One region of the Staphylococcus nepalensis genome, then DNA from elsewhere that is predicted to be linked to it. Evidence: a T-box and tRNA genes for the amino acid it is inferred to sense, from the RefSeq annotation. Region 1 holds a T-box; the other holds one or more tRNA genes.
The links. A T-box is a leader RNA that pairs with one kind of tRNA and senses whether it is charged. The one in region 1 lies ahead of thrS (threonine--tRNA ligase), so its partner is inferred to be a tRNA-Thr.

Region 1 (7,543 bases):
ATTCAAATTTTTCAGGAAGTAAAAAGTCTAATTGTGCTGTAGATAATGTTTCTTCTTTACCCATAGCAGTTTGAACTTGAACGTCTAATTTCGGACCATAGAATGCAGCTTCCCCAATGGCTTCTTCATAATCTAAACCAAGTTCATCAACCGCTTCTTTCAACATACTTTCAGCTTTGTTCCACATTTCATCATCATCAAAATATTTTTCTTTATCTTCTGGATCTCTATAACTTAAACGGAAGCTATAATTTTCGAAACCAAAATCCTGATAAACATCAATGATTAAATTAACAACGCGTTTGAATTCTTCTTTAATTTGGTCTGGTCTTACAAAAATATGTGCATCATTCAATGTCATACCTCTCACACGTTGCAAACCAGATACTGCGCCACTTGCTTCATAGCGATGCATTGTGCCTAATTCTGCAATTCTAATTGGTAGTTCACGGTAAGAATGAGGTTTATTTGCATAAATCATCATATGGTGCGGACAGTTCATTGGTCTTAAGACCATTTCTTCATTCTCATCTAATTTCATAGTTGGGAACATATCTTCCTGATAGTGGTCCCAGTGGCCTGATGTTTTATATAAATCCACATTTGCCATTACTGGAGTGTAAACATGATCATAACCCATGCTTACTTCTTTATCCACGATATATCGTTCAATTTCACGACGAATTGTTGCTCCGTTTGGCAACCACAATGGTAGACCTGCACCTACTAATTGGTTGTTCGAGAATAATTCTAATTCTTTACCAATTTTACGGTGGTCACGTTCTTTACGTTCTTCAAGCATTTTTAAATGTGCTTTTAAATCTTTTTTATCAAAGAATGCAGTACCGTATATACGTTGTAGCATTTTATTATCACTATCGCCACGCCAATAAGCACCTGCAGTTGATAATAATTTAAACTCTTTAATTTTTGACGTTGAAGGTACATGGACACCGCGACAAAGATCAGTAAATTCGCCTTGTGAATACAAAGTAACATTTTCATCTGATGGGATTGCATCGATTAACTCTAACTTATACGGATCGTCAGCAAAAAATGTCTTCGCTTCATCTCTTGAAACTACTTTACGTTCAATTGGATAGTTTTCATTAACAATTTGTTTCATTGTTTTTTCTATCTCTTCAAAATCATCAGAGGAAACGCTTTCTGCCATATCAAAATCATAATAAAATCCGCCTTCAATTACTGGGCCAACACCAAACTTCACATCTCCATATAAACGTTTTAAAGCTTGGGCCATAAGATGCGCAGTAGAATGACGCAACACTTCTAATGCTTCCTCACTGCCAGGCGTTACGATTTCAATTTCGCCATCGTTTTCAATTGGACTTGTTAAATCAATTAATTGTCCGTTCAATTTACCAGCGACTGCCTTTTTTCTTAAACCTGGGCTAATAGAATGCGCAATTGTTTCAGTAGTTGTACCCTTATCAAATGCTTTCGAATTACCATCTGGAAATATAATATTTATTTGATCCATTTAAATTCCTCCTATATCTATACTTGCCTTAAATCTTCACGAATAGCTATAACTTACACAAAAATAAAAAGACCCCATCCCTAAAAGGGACGAGGTCTTCGCGGTACCACCCTAATTAAAGTTACAATCATATCAATTGCAACTAAACTCTGCATAAGGTAACGGTCTTGAGCCGGATGTTTATTAAAACATCTATAATGAAGTAGTAATCAATAATGATACTTACCAATTTCTCATCAAACATTGGCTCTCTGTGAAGTATGATATTATTCATCTTGTCTTCATTTTATTTCGCTTGATTTAGATTTAACTATATTATACAACATTTTTTTAAGAATTCAATCGTCTCGATAATTTTTTCCTTCTAAAAAATAGGGTTTTGCCAATGACTTAATCCGTTCCATAATTCGAGCTGCTTTTGTTTTTTCTGTGCCGTCACGTGTGACAGATAAGTGATATTCTAATTCTTCAAAACTTAAATTAGAACTGAAGAATGTTGGTAATTCTTGGACCATTCTATAATGTAACAATGGTCCAATCACTTCATCTCTTGCCCATGGGGTGATTTCTTCAGCACCTATATCATCTAACATAAGGATATGGGACTCGCGGACTTTCGCCAATTTGGTTTCAAAACTACCATCTTTAAATCCACCTTTTAAAGCGCGAATAAACTCAGGTAAATATACAATGGTCGACGAGACTTTTTCAGCTTTTAATTGATTTGCGATTGCACCTAATATAAATGACTTCCCAGTGCCAAAAGGTCCATGTATATATAATCCTTTAACTTGTGGTGTTTTGCTAACTATTTTTTCACAAATATCAGTTGCTGCCATAGCAACATCAATACGATCCCTTCTATCCATATATATATCGCTCAATTTTGCATTCAATGTATCACGTTGCATATGATGTGAAGAGATTAAATGCGCATTAAATTTCTCTTCGTCATATTTTATTTTACAAGGACAAGGAAGGTAACGAATCTTGATATGTTGATTTTCTACGTATAATTCTGGAATATGACCTTTAACAAAGTTAGGACAGTCTTTAAAATCGTGGCCGTCATAATGTTTTTCTTGGTCTTTATATTCTTGCAAAATATTTAAATCTTGGTCGATCATTGCGTTTGTTACTTCAGATTGGTGTAATTCTAAAAATGTTTTTACGTCAGGATCGTTTATGACATCTTTTTTAATCTTTTCAATTCGTTTACTTAAATCTTTAGAATCACCCATAATATGATTGAAAGACTTCATATATTATTCCTCCTCTCTCTTGCTATTTAATCGTTTTAATAACGCTTCACGATCTCTTTTTAATGTTTCATCTTCATCAGCATTTACATTATTATCTGAAGTTTGTGAATTAGAAGCTTTGTTATCACGTTCTTCTAACCATTTCGGTGTCATTTCTCTAGAAACAAGTTGTTTAGGTTTATATTTACCCTTTGTAACTTGATTGGAGTGAGTGTCTTTGGGTTGATTTACCTTCTTCGCGTAATGATAAGCCTGTTCTGCCGTCTTAATTCCCTTTTTCTTCCAATTTGATGCAATTTCAAAAATATATGATTTAGGAAGTTTCATATCTTCTTTTAACATCACGAATTGTAAAAGTATATTAATCACACCAAATGGCAACTGTTCTCTCTCAATCAATTCTTCAATCATGTATTTTTGCTGTGTTGTCGGTTCAGATTCAGACCAAGATGCAAGCATATCAATTGGACTCGTTTCATCTAATTGCTTTAACCAATTGTTAGATGCATCAGATGGTTGTATATTTTCCCCACTATTTTCATTATTATGATAGTTTGTTTCTTGAGCATTCAGTTTCGGCAACTGTTGTTCATGCTCAATAAGATAGTACGTTCTTGCATGTTTACGCAATTCTTCAAAAGAGAGTGTTTGCGCACTCGTAATTGATTTCAAAATAATACGTTTCATGGCTTCTGGTGTTAAACCATATAAAGTTGCAATTTGCGTTATCAGCATTTTCGCTTCATGATTAATAATCTTTGTACTGATAAAATGGTTTTGTAATAAATCATATAGTGTTTCAAAATCAAAGTGCACATGTGATAAATCCATACCACCATACGCCTCTTCACTTTCAATCTGTTGTGTATCTACAGTCATTGATTTATTAGGCACTTTAAAAACATCAGTAAAAGTACGTGTGACATCTTGGTACTGGTCTAAATCGATAGACACGTAATCCTCAAAATGTGCCTTTAATTGAAAATAGCGTTGTTTACTGACCTCGCTATATAAATATACTGACAGCATAGGGTCATTGAAAAATTGCTGAGATGATGGCGGTTGAATTAATTGATATACAAAAGAAGAATGTTGCTGATTATGGTTAACATAAGATTTTACTAATCCTATGCCCTCTAACAAATCCATTTCTTTTCTAAATTCAAGTAAATTTATCTTCAATTCACTCATGATAATATAATGTGTCAATACCATATCTTGTTTAAATTCAACAAACTGGTTTAAATAATGGTATAAACCAATCGCCTTTGATCCTATCATGGGCGTAAATAATCTATTTAGTATTTCTAAATGTTTATGATTTAGATAAAACCGGCGTATGACATGGAAATCGTCATGTGGCCTCAAACCATAATCATAGGGCTGTAATCCCATTTAAGAATCACTCCGTTTATTCTCTGCTAAAATCCCTTGCATTGATTGCAATAATTGATCAACATCTTTAAATTCTTTATAAACTGACGCAAAGCGTACGTAAGATACTTGATCGACATGCATTAATAAATTCATCACATGTTCTCCTATTTCTCTAGAAGAAATTTCTGCATGTCCTTCATCTCGCAATTTCCATTCTACATTATTTGTAATATCTTCTAACTGTTGATAGCGTACTGGTCTCTTCTCACATGAACGCACTAAACCATTTAATATTTTTTCACGTAAAAATTGTTCTCGTGTACCGTCTTTTTTCACAACGATTAGCGGTCGTTTTTCAATATGTTCGAACGTAGTGAACCTTGTGCTACATTGTTCACATTCTCTTCTACGTCGAATCGCATTTACTTCATCAGCATGTCGTGAATCTACAACGCGAGAGTGCGTTGAACTACATTTCGGGCATTTCATCGAATTACCACCCTCTCAATTTGATTACCTTACATTATACTACAAATCTTTAAGGCACAAAAGATTGCTATTACACAATTCAGCAATTAGTTTTAAAAAGCATTTCGTTTATAATAAATATTTGAAAATAAAAACTCCTTTTAATGTAAGATATCTGTTCTTACTTTAAAAGGAGTTTTGTATTATCTTCAATAATAAATAAATATTCATTCATAATCAATTAATTTAGATAATGTTATATTTTGTGTTTATTAAATAAGGTATTAATGTGCTACGGTTGAAATATTATTTTTTAATAACTGACCAATTTCTTCGGCCACATCAACCACTCTGTTTGAGTATCCCCATTCATTGTCATACCAAGCAATCACTTTTACTTTGTTATCGCCCATTACCATCGTACTTTGCGTATCAATAATTGCTGAATGTGGGTTTGTATTAAAGTCCATTGATACAAGCGGTGCATCTTCAGTTGCAATCACATGGTCTAACGGGTGGTTTTTAAATGCTTCGTTAACTTCTTCGGCTGTTACTGAAGTATCTAAATCCACTACTAAATCTACTAAAGATACATTTTTAGTTGGCACTCTTAACGCCATGCCATGTAGTTTACCTTCTAATTCAGGTAATACTTCTTTAAGTGCTTTTGCAGCTCCTGTGGAAGTTGGAATGATGCTTTCATTGCATGAACGTGCACGTCTTAAATCTTTATGTGGATTATCAATGTTGTTTTGGTCATTAGTAATAGCATGAACAGTTGTCATTAAACCATTTTGAATACCAAATTGGTCATTTAATACCTTAGCTACAGGTCCGATACAATTTGTTGTGCATGAGGCGTTGCTAAAGATATCGTATTTTTCGATATCTAATTGGTCATCATTAACACCTTTAACTATCATTTGCACAGCACCGCCTTTAGAAGGCCCTGTTAACAATACTTTTTTAGCGCCAGCTTTAATATGTGCGATAGCTTTATCCCCATGGTTGAATTTACCTGTAGCTTCAATTACAACGTCGATATCTAGTGCTTTCCAAGGTAAATTTTCTGGGTTTCTATCAGCTACAAGCTTAATTTTATGATTATCGACCATTATACCGTTCTCCACCGGTTCTACTTTTAAATCGTAGTTACCGTGTGTCGTATCATAATTGATTAAGTGTGCAATTGTCTCGGGTGGATAGCTAGCATTAATCGCTACTATATTCATATCCTCACGTTTTAATGCAATCCTTAATACCATTCTACCTATTCTACCCATGCCATTAATTGCAATATTTGTCGTCATTCAAAGCACCCCTTGTCTTAGTGTTATACTTTATGGAATTAGTATAACATAAATAGATGAATGAGAAAGCGTTTTCTTGAATAATTTTTAAAAAATTTAAAGTTTATAAAATTGTAAGTTTGCGATATTCATTCTTATCATACAACCAAATAGCTTGATTAATATTTTCATAACCTAAAAAAAAACGAGAGTAGGACAAAATCAAAGTTTTAGTTTGACTTAGTCTCTACACTCGCATTTATAAATTATTGCAATTCATTATTTAACGATTCAATGAACGCAACCATTGTTCATCATTTAAACTTCTTGAGAATGGTCTGTTGCATTCTCAATATAACCTTCATCTACTAATAATTGTTCTAAATTTTGTTTCAACTCTATTTTAGAATCTCTATTATCTATCACATGATCCGCCATTCTACGTTTTTTATCTATAGAAATTTGGCTATATACTCGCGCTTTAGCATCTTCCATAGAAATATCGTTACGTTGCATTAATCTATCTATCTGTATACTTTCTGAAGTGTAAACGAGCCACACCTCATCCACTGTATCTTGTAAATCATTTTCATATAATAAAGGGATATCCATAATAACATTATATCCATCTTCTAAATAAGCTTCTTTTTCTTTTTCCATGATTTCTCTCACAATTGGATGTACGATTTCATTCAATTCTAACCGTTTTTCTGGATGATTAAAGACAAGATCGCCAACATAGGAACGATTCATGTTACCATCTTCACCAATTGCTTCATCTCCAAATGTTGCTCTAACTTGATCAAGGCCTTTCGAACCCTTCTCTACTGCTTTACGTGATGCAATATCAGCATCCACTATTTTAAAGCCATGCACAGATAGTAATTCTGAAACAGTCGATTTACCTGATGCGATACCACCAGTTAATCCAATAACTTTAGGCATAATTTCACTCTTCCTTCATTTTTGACATGTCGGGCAGAAATGACTATTACGTGTTGCAATCACTTGCGTTTCAATATCATTTCCGCACACTTTACATGTCTTTTGTTTATATACGTTTAAATGCATTTGCATCGTACCTGTGCTACCGTCAGCATGACGATAGTCTGAAATGCTAGTACCACCATATTTAATACCCGCTTCTAATACTTCACGAACATAATAAAATAACATTTCTTTTTCTTGATGGTTCAATTCTTTAGACTTGCGTGCAGGGTTAATACCGGCTCTAAATAATGCTTCACAAGCATAAATATTACCACAACCAGAAATCACCCTATGATCTAAAATCATTTGTTTGATTGGTTTATTTTGATATAACCTCTTATCAAACCAAGCCATATAGTGTGATAAGGCCTCTTTGTCAAAAGGTTCTGGCGCAATCTCTAAGAATGATGGATATGCGTCAAAAGAAGCTACATTTCTAATTTCTCCAAATCTACGAATATCTGAATAAACAAGTAGTTTATCATTATTTAATTTAAAAATCACATGCCAATGTTTACGGTAATTAGGGACGTTGATGTCTTCTAATTTATCTACAACAAAAAATCCACCAGCCATGCCTAGATGACTAATTAATATTCTTTGTTCAGAATTATTTTCAATATAAAAAACGATATATTTACTTCGTCGTTCGATAT
Region 2 (7,543 bases), 1.3 Mb from region 1:
CTTACTTATCTAGTTTTCAATGTACAAATAATAAAAGAATACTCCAATGAGCATTCAAAACTGAATACAATATGTCAATGTTATTCCTTGTTCATCTTCTAAAGAAGATGTTCCGAATATATCCTTAGAAAGGAGGTGATCCAGCCGCACCTTCCGATACGGCTACCTTGTTACGACTTCACCCCAATCATTTGTCCCACCTTCGACGGCTAGCTCCATAAATGGTTACTCCACCGGCTTCGGGTGTTACAGACTCTCGTGGTGTGACGGGCGGTGTGTACAAGACCCGGGAACGTATTCACCGTAGCATGCTGATCTACGATTACTAGCGATTCCAGCTTCATGTAGTCGAGTTGCAGACTACAATCCGAACTGAGAACAACTTTATGGGATTTGCATGACCTCGCGGTTTAGCTGCCCTTTGTATTGTCCATTGTAGCACGTGTGTAGCCCAAATCATAAGGGGCATGATGATTTGACGTCATCCCCACCTTCCTCCGGTTTGTCACCGGCAGTCAACTTAGAGTGCCCAACTTAATGCTGGCAACTAAGCTTAAGGGTTGCGCTCGTTGCGGGACTTAACCCAACATCTCACGACACGAGCTGACGACAACCATGCACCACCTGTCACTTTGTCCCCCGAAGGGGAAGACTCTATCTCTAGAGTTGTCAAAGGATGTCAAGATTTGGTAAGGTTCTTCGCGTTGCTTCGAATTAAACCACATGCTCCACCGCTTGTGCGGGTCCCCGTCAATTCCTTTGAGTTTCAACCTTGCGGTCGTACTCCCCAGGCGGAGTGCTTAATGCGTTAGCTGCAGCACTAAGGGGCGGAAACCCCCTAACACTTAGCACTCATCGTTTACGGCGTGGACTACCAGGGTATCTAATCCTGTTTGATCCCCACGCTTTCGCACATCAGCGTCAGTTACAGACCAGAAAGTCGCCTTCGCCACTGGTGTTCCTCCATATCTCTGCGCATTTCACCGCTACACATGGAATTCCACTTTCCTCTTCTGCACTCAAGTTTCCCAGTTTCCAATGACCCTCCACGGTTGAGCCGTGGGCTTTCACATCAGACTTAAGAAACCGCCTACGCGCGCTTTACGCCCAATAATTCCGGATAACGCTTGCCACCTACGTATTACCGCGGCTGCTGGCACGTAGTTAGCCGTGGCTTTCTGATTAGGTACCGTCAAGACGTGCACAGTTACTTACACATTTGTTCTTCCCTAATAACAGAGTTTTACGATCCGAAGACCTTCATCACTCACGCGGCGTTGCTCCGTCAGGCTTTCGCCCATTGCGGAAGATTCCCTACTGCTGCCTCCCGTAGGAGTCTGGACCGTGTCTCAGTTCCAGTGTGGCCGATCACCCTCTCAGGTCGGCTACGTATCGTTGCCTTGGTAAGCCATTACCCCACCAACTAGCTAATACGGCGCGGGTCCATCTATAAGTGATAGCAAAACCATCTTTCACTTTAGAACCATGCGGTTCTAAATATTATCCAGCATTAGCCCCGGTTTCCCGGAGTTATTCCAGTCTTATAGGTAGGTTACCCACGTGTTACTCACCCGTCCGCCGCTAACGTCAAAGGAGCAAGCTCCTTATCTGTTCGCTCGACTTGCATGTATTAGGCACGCCGCCAGCGTTCATCCTGAGCCAGGATCAAACTCTCCATAAAAAATTATGATGTTTGATTAGCTCATAAAATACTAATTTGTGTTATCAATAACACGTTGTTTTTGAATCAACATTTAATGTTGAATTCGGAATTAACGTTGACATATTGCAATTCAGTTTTCAATGTTCATTGTTTGTTTTTAAATATGGTGGAGACTAGCGGGATCGAACCGCTGACCTCCTGCGTGCAAAGCAGGCGCTCTCCCATCTGAGCTAAGCCCCCATAGTTTTATAAGAGTCGGGAAGACAGGATTCGAACCTGCGACCCCTTGGTCCCAAACCAAGTGCTCTACCAAGCTGAGCTACTTCCCGTATTTATTATAATATGCATTTTAAAATGGTGCGCCCAATAGGAGTCGAACCTATAACCGCTTGATTCGTAGTCAAGTACTCTATCCAATTGAGCTATGGGCGCTCTATTAAAATGATGGTGCCGAGGACCGGAATCGAACCGGTACGATGATCTCTCATCGCAGGATTTTAAGTCCTGTGCGTCTGCCAGTTCCGCCACCCCGGCAATATAATGGAGCAGAAGACGGGATTCGAACCCGCGACCCCGACCTTGGCAAGGTCGTATTCTACCGCTGAACTACTTCTGCAAATTGAAACTGGATGAGCCATAGAGGATTCGAACCTCTGACCCTCTGATTAAAAGTCAGATGCTCTACCAACTGAGCTAATGGCTCATGAAATGGTGCCGGCCAGAGGACTTGAACCCCCAACCTACTGATTACAAGTCAGTTGCTCTACCAATTGAGCTAGGCCGGCTATTCATTTTTAAAAGATGGTGGAGGATGACGGGTTCGAACCGCCGACCCCCTGCTTGTAAGGCAGATGCTCTCCCAGCTGAGCTAATCCTCCACATGATTATTATAAAGCCTGGCAACGTCCTACTCTTGCGGAACGTAAGTCCGACTACCATCGGCGCTAAAGAGCTTAACTTCTGTGTTCGGCATGGGAACAGGTGTGACCTCTTTGCTATTGCCACCAGACAAAATAACTTACTCAATATATGATACACGTTTTATCAAATAATTGCAACGGTCAATTTTACACTATTTTTAAAATTTCTTTAAAAATCATTTACATAAGACTCTGTTGCTTTCTCTTGAATTTGACGACTTTTATATATTACTTCATTTTTCGTTATTAGTCAATAACTTTTGTGTTTTTTATTTTTAAACTTTATATTTAAGATTTCAATGTCTCGTTTCCTCAACTCGACTTGAATAATCTTATCATATGAATATGTTAAATGCCAAACCTTTTTTAGTATATTTTTATATTTTAATAGGCATTTATGTCCCAAATGTTTCTTATTACAAAAATTAATTAAAGTAATATTAACATATCTAATAATTAATAACAGTAATTACATTTATTCCCTATTAATAATATAAAAACTAGATCAGTTATACCCCTATTATACAATATATACTGACCTAGTTTCTTGTTTCTATTTAATTGTGATACGTTTTTTATATAAACGGCTTATTTTTGTCTCATGTATGGGAATAATAGCACGTCACGAATCGAAGCTGAATCTGTAAGCAACATAACCAATCTATCAATACCGATACCTAGACCGCCTGTTGGAGGCATACCGTATTCTAATGCTTCAATAAAATCTTCGTCCATTTCATGTGCTTCGTCATTGCCTTCTTCTTTTTCGACTAGTTGAGCTTCAAATCTTTGTCTTTGATCGATAGGGTCATTCAATTCTGTAAATGCATTGCCGTGCTCTCTGCCTACAATAAACAGTTCGAAACGATCTGTAAATCTAGGATCTTCTGGATTTTTCTTAGCTAATGGTGAAATCTCGATAGGATGTCCATATACAAATGTTGGCTGAATTAATGTTTCTTCTACTTTTTGTTCAAAGAATTCATTTAAAATGTGTCCGTATTTCATATTACCGGTGATTTCGACCCCATGTTCTTTTGCGAGTGTTTTTGCTTCTTCATCACTTTGTACGTTATAGAAGTCTACACCGGTAGTCTCCTTAACTGCATCTGCCATATGGATTCGTTTCCAGTTTGATTCTAAATCAATTACATCTTCACCATAATTAATTTTGGCAGTACCTAATACTTTATTAGAAATGTGTCTGATCATATCTTCCGTTAAATCCATAATATCATGATAATTTGCATATGCTTCATATAGTTCAATCATCGTAAATTCAGGGTTATGACGTGTAGATACGCCTTCATTTCTAAACACACGACCAATTTCATATACTTTTTCCAATCCGCCTACGATAAGGCGTTTTAAGTGTAGTTCAATTGCAATTCGCATATAAAGCGTAGCGTCTAATGCGTTATGATGTGTTACAAATGGTCTAGCAGCAGCACCACCAGCTATTTGATGCATCATCGGTGTTTCTACTTCTAAGAAACCTTGTTGGTTTAAATAGTTACGCATCTCTTGTAAAATTTTGCTTCGGTTAATAAACGTTTTTGTGCTATCTTGGTTTGTAATTAAATCGAGATAGCGTTGACGATAACGTTGTTCTATATCTTGTAAACCATGGAATTTGTCTGGTAATGGACGTAATGCTTTAGTTAAAAGGACAAATGATTTAGCTTTAACTGACAACTCACCTGTTTTAGTTTTAAACATTACTCCGTCGATACCGACTATATCTCCTAAATCTGTTGAATTCCAAATATCAAATTGCTCATCGCCTACTTGATCTTTTCTTACGTAAATCTGAATCTGACCAGATAGGTCTTGTACATGTGCAAAACCAGCTTTACCTTTACCACGTTTTGTCATGACACGTCCAGCGATGCTAACATGGCTCTCTTCTTCTTTTTCTTGCAATTCTTCTTTTGTAAATTGGTCCCAATCTTCATGTAATGGTGTAGCCATTGAAGTTCTTTCGAATTTTTGACCAAACGGATCGATACCTAAATCATATAGTTCTTGCATTTTTTGACGACGTACTTGCATTTGGTCGTTCATTTCTTCTGACATAACTTTCTCTCCTTTATGCTTCTTGTTCCACATTTTTAGTTTCTTTATTTTTTACTTATTGTTAGAAATTGTGAATCATCTATATCATTTCTTATTTAGTTTCTTTTTGATTTAAAACATTTCTAACTTTGTCTTACTATGAAAAAATTTAAATACGCTGGATACATATTTACACATTCTCATTATGACAACTTTTTTCTCTTTTCAATTCTACTAGACGTTGCAAACGTAATAAAGGGATTAAAAATTCATCTTTTATAGAAAACACGTCAACAAGTTGTTTAATTTGTACAAACACATAATAAATGATTCAAAGCTCAACTCATACTTCTGAGCAATTACGCTCTATCTACCTCTCAATTTTGATACTTCTTAACTGAGTTATCAGTTGTCACTAAATTACCAACCTTTTTATTAGTGAGTGGCACAATACAATCTGATGCGATGTCATTTAATGGGATAAGCACAAATGAGCGATCCAACATGCGTGGATGCGGCACAATCAAATCATCTTCTTCAATGACTTGATCACCATATAATAAAACATCGACATCTAAAGTTCTAGGGCCCCATCGTATATCTCTCACTCTATGCAGTTGTTGCTCTGTATCAAGACATGCGTTCAATAAGGCGTGTGGTTTTAGTGACGTTTGAATTTCAATGCATTGATTTAAAAATTGAGGTTGGTCGACATACCCAACAGGTTCAGTTTCATATATTGGCGATATTTGCGTTACATGGATGCCATCTTTTTCATTCAAAATACGAATGGCCTTCTTAAGTTGTACTTCTCTTTCTCCAACGTTACTTCCTAACCCTAAATATGCATATTCCATTAGAAATTCTCCCTCACTATTTCTATACCTACACCATCATAATGACCTGGTATAGGAGGATTTTCCTTAGTGATCCTAACTTTCGTTTCCATTACACGATTATAGTGTGAATTTATACGTTTTGCAATACGTTCAGCTAGATGCTCTAATAAATTTACTGGTTTACTTTCCATGATTGCTTTAATTTCATCGTATATCTCACCATAGTGAACTGTATCAGTGACTTGATCAGTTTTACCAGCAATACTCAAATCCACTTTCATTGTTACATCTACAATAAATATTTGGCCAATTTCATTTTCTGCTGGTAAAGCGCCATGGTAACAATAAAACTTCATACCATTAAGAAAGATTGTATCGTGCATACTCATTCTCCTTTAAATAATCCATACTTTGTCCTAAACGAGCATTGAGTACAACGTTATGCACTCTTACACCTTTAACGCCTTTCATTATACCATATGCAGTCGTGGCTGCTGTCGCTTCATCTCTTTCAGTCGCTTTGGTATCTTTATCAACCATTTCTTTAATAAATCTTTTTCTACTCGTCGCTAATAATACAGGATAGTCTGTAGCTACTAATTCATCTAATCGAGCCATTACTTCTTGTTCTTCTTCTCTGGTTTTAGCAAAACCAATACCCGGGTCAACCCAAACTTTCTCTTGAGGAATGCCAGCCATTTCCGCTTTGTTAGCTTGTTTTAATAAATATAAGAGCATTTCTTCAACAACAGGTTCTGACCTCTGACCATCACCATTATGCATCAGTACAATTTCACCTTCATATTTGGCTACAACGTCGAATATTTTTTCGTCATACAAACCAGCCCATTGATCATTAATCATAGTTGCGCCTAATTTCATTGCAGCTTCTGCAATCTCACTTCTATATGTATCAATAGAAAGTTGAATATCAAATTGATTTAACGCTTTTACAACAGGAATTACGCGTTCCAATTCTTCTGTCACGCTAATTTCTTCATAGCCTGGACGTGTAGATATACCGCCTATATCTATGATATCTACACCTTCATCAATCATTTCTTCAGCTCTTTTGATTGCTTTTTCTACAGAATTATATTTACCGCCATCAGAAAATGAATCTGGGGTCACATTTAATATGCCCATAATTTTTGTATGTGCCATAGTCACTTCTTCCTTTCACGCTTAGATGCTCCATTAGCATTATAATTACTATTCTATAATAACGCTAATTATTATTTTTTTCAGTAAACAATGCTTAAACCATTTATAAGAAACAATTAACGAGATGCTCATTTTTAAAAAGAAACCTAGCGGTCATTTAATTGACTTTTGCATTTCAATATAAAATACTGAGTGTTTATTACAGGTAAAATATAAAATTAACCAATTGTTTTCCTTGAACGATTATTAATACTAAAAAAACCGATCGCGTATATACACGACCGGTTAGGAAAAATAAAATTTAATCTTCAAATGAATATAACGGTGTAGAAAGGTAACGTTCACCATTACTTGGTAATACAGTGACTACTGTTTTACCTTTACCTAATGATTTAGCTTTTTCTAAAGCTGCATAAATTGCTGCACCAGAAGAAATACCACCTAGGATACCCTCTTCTTTAGCAACTTTACGAGACATATCCATTGCTGTTTCGTTACCAACTTTGATTACTTCATCATAAACATTTGTATCTAGTGTGTCTGGTACAAAACCAGCCCCTAAGCCTTGTAATTTATGTGGACCAGGTTCTCCACCACTTAGTACAGGAGAATCTTCTGGTTCAATCGCCACAAGATTAATGTCAGGATATTTTTCTTTCAATACTTTACCGGCACCAGTCAATGTACCCCCAGTACCAACACCTGCTAAGAAAGAATCAATTGTTTTTCCTTCAAACTGTTCGACCAATTCTGGACCAGTTGTCAATTCATGTACGCGTGGATTAGCCGGGTTTTCGAATTGTTGTGGTTCATAATAACCGTATTCTTCTTTTAGTTCTTTCGCTTTTTTAATAGCGCCTTTCATCGCTTCTGCCCCTGGTGTTAAAACCACTTCTGCACCG

Region 2: it has a tRNA-Thr gene. The T-box ahead of thrS (threonine--tRNA ligase) is inferred to sense a tRNA for this amino acid. The anticodon was not compared.

The regions. Positions count from the first base shown of each region.
Region 1 is NZ_CP017466.1:1,356,696-1,364,238, reverse strand. Features, by position in the region: gene thrS (threonine--tRNA ligase) at 1-1,501, opposite strand, end outside; T-box leader at 1,584-1,792, opposite strand; gene dnaI (primosomal protein DnaI) at 1,840-2,763, opposite strand; gene BJG89_RS06395 (replicative helicase loading/DNA remodeling protein DnaB) at 2,767-4,158, opposite strand; gene nrdR (transcriptional regulator NrdR) at 4,159-4,629, opposite strand; gene gap (type I glyceraldehyde-3-phosphate dehydrogenase) at 4,893-5,918, opposite strand; gene coaE (dephospho-CoA kinase) at 6,216-6,842, opposite strand; gene mutM (bifunctional DNA-formamidopyrimidine glycosylase/DNA-(apurinic or apyrimidinic site) lyase) at 6,858-7,543, opposite strand, start outside.
Region 2 is NZ_CP017466.1:2,638,658-2,646,200, forward strand. Features, by position in the region: rRNA gene BJG89_RS12655 (16S ribosomal RNA) at 129-1,681, opposite strand; tRNA gene BJG89_RS12660 (tRNA-Ala) at 1,828-1,903, opposite strand; tRNA gene BJG89_RS12665 (tRNA-Pro) at 1,919-1,992, opposite strand; tRNA gene BJG89_RS12670 (tRNA-Arg) at 2,019-2,095, opposite strand; tRNA gene BJG89_RS12675 (tRNA-Leu) at 2,109-2,197, opposite strand; tRNA gene BJG89_RS12680 (tRNA-Gly) at 2,205-2,279, opposite strand; tRNA gene BJG89_RS12685 (tRNA-Lys) at 2,294-2,366, opposite strand; tRNA gene BJG89_RS12690 (tRNA-Thr) at 2,373-2,448, opposite strand; tRNA gene BJG89_RS12695 (tRNA-Val) at 2,466-2,541, opposite strand; rRNA gene rrf (5S ribosomal RNA) at 2,558-2,672, opposite strand; gene lysS (lysine--tRNA ligase) at 3,172-4,659, opposite strand; gene folK (2-amino-4-hydroxy-6-hydroxymethyldihydropteridine diphosphokinase) at 5,016-5,495, opposite strand; gene folB (dihydroneopterin aldolase) at 5,495-5,860, opposite strand; gene folP (dihydropteroate synthase) at 5,838-6,641, opposite strand; gene cysK (cysteine synthase A) at 6,943-7,543, opposite strand, start outside.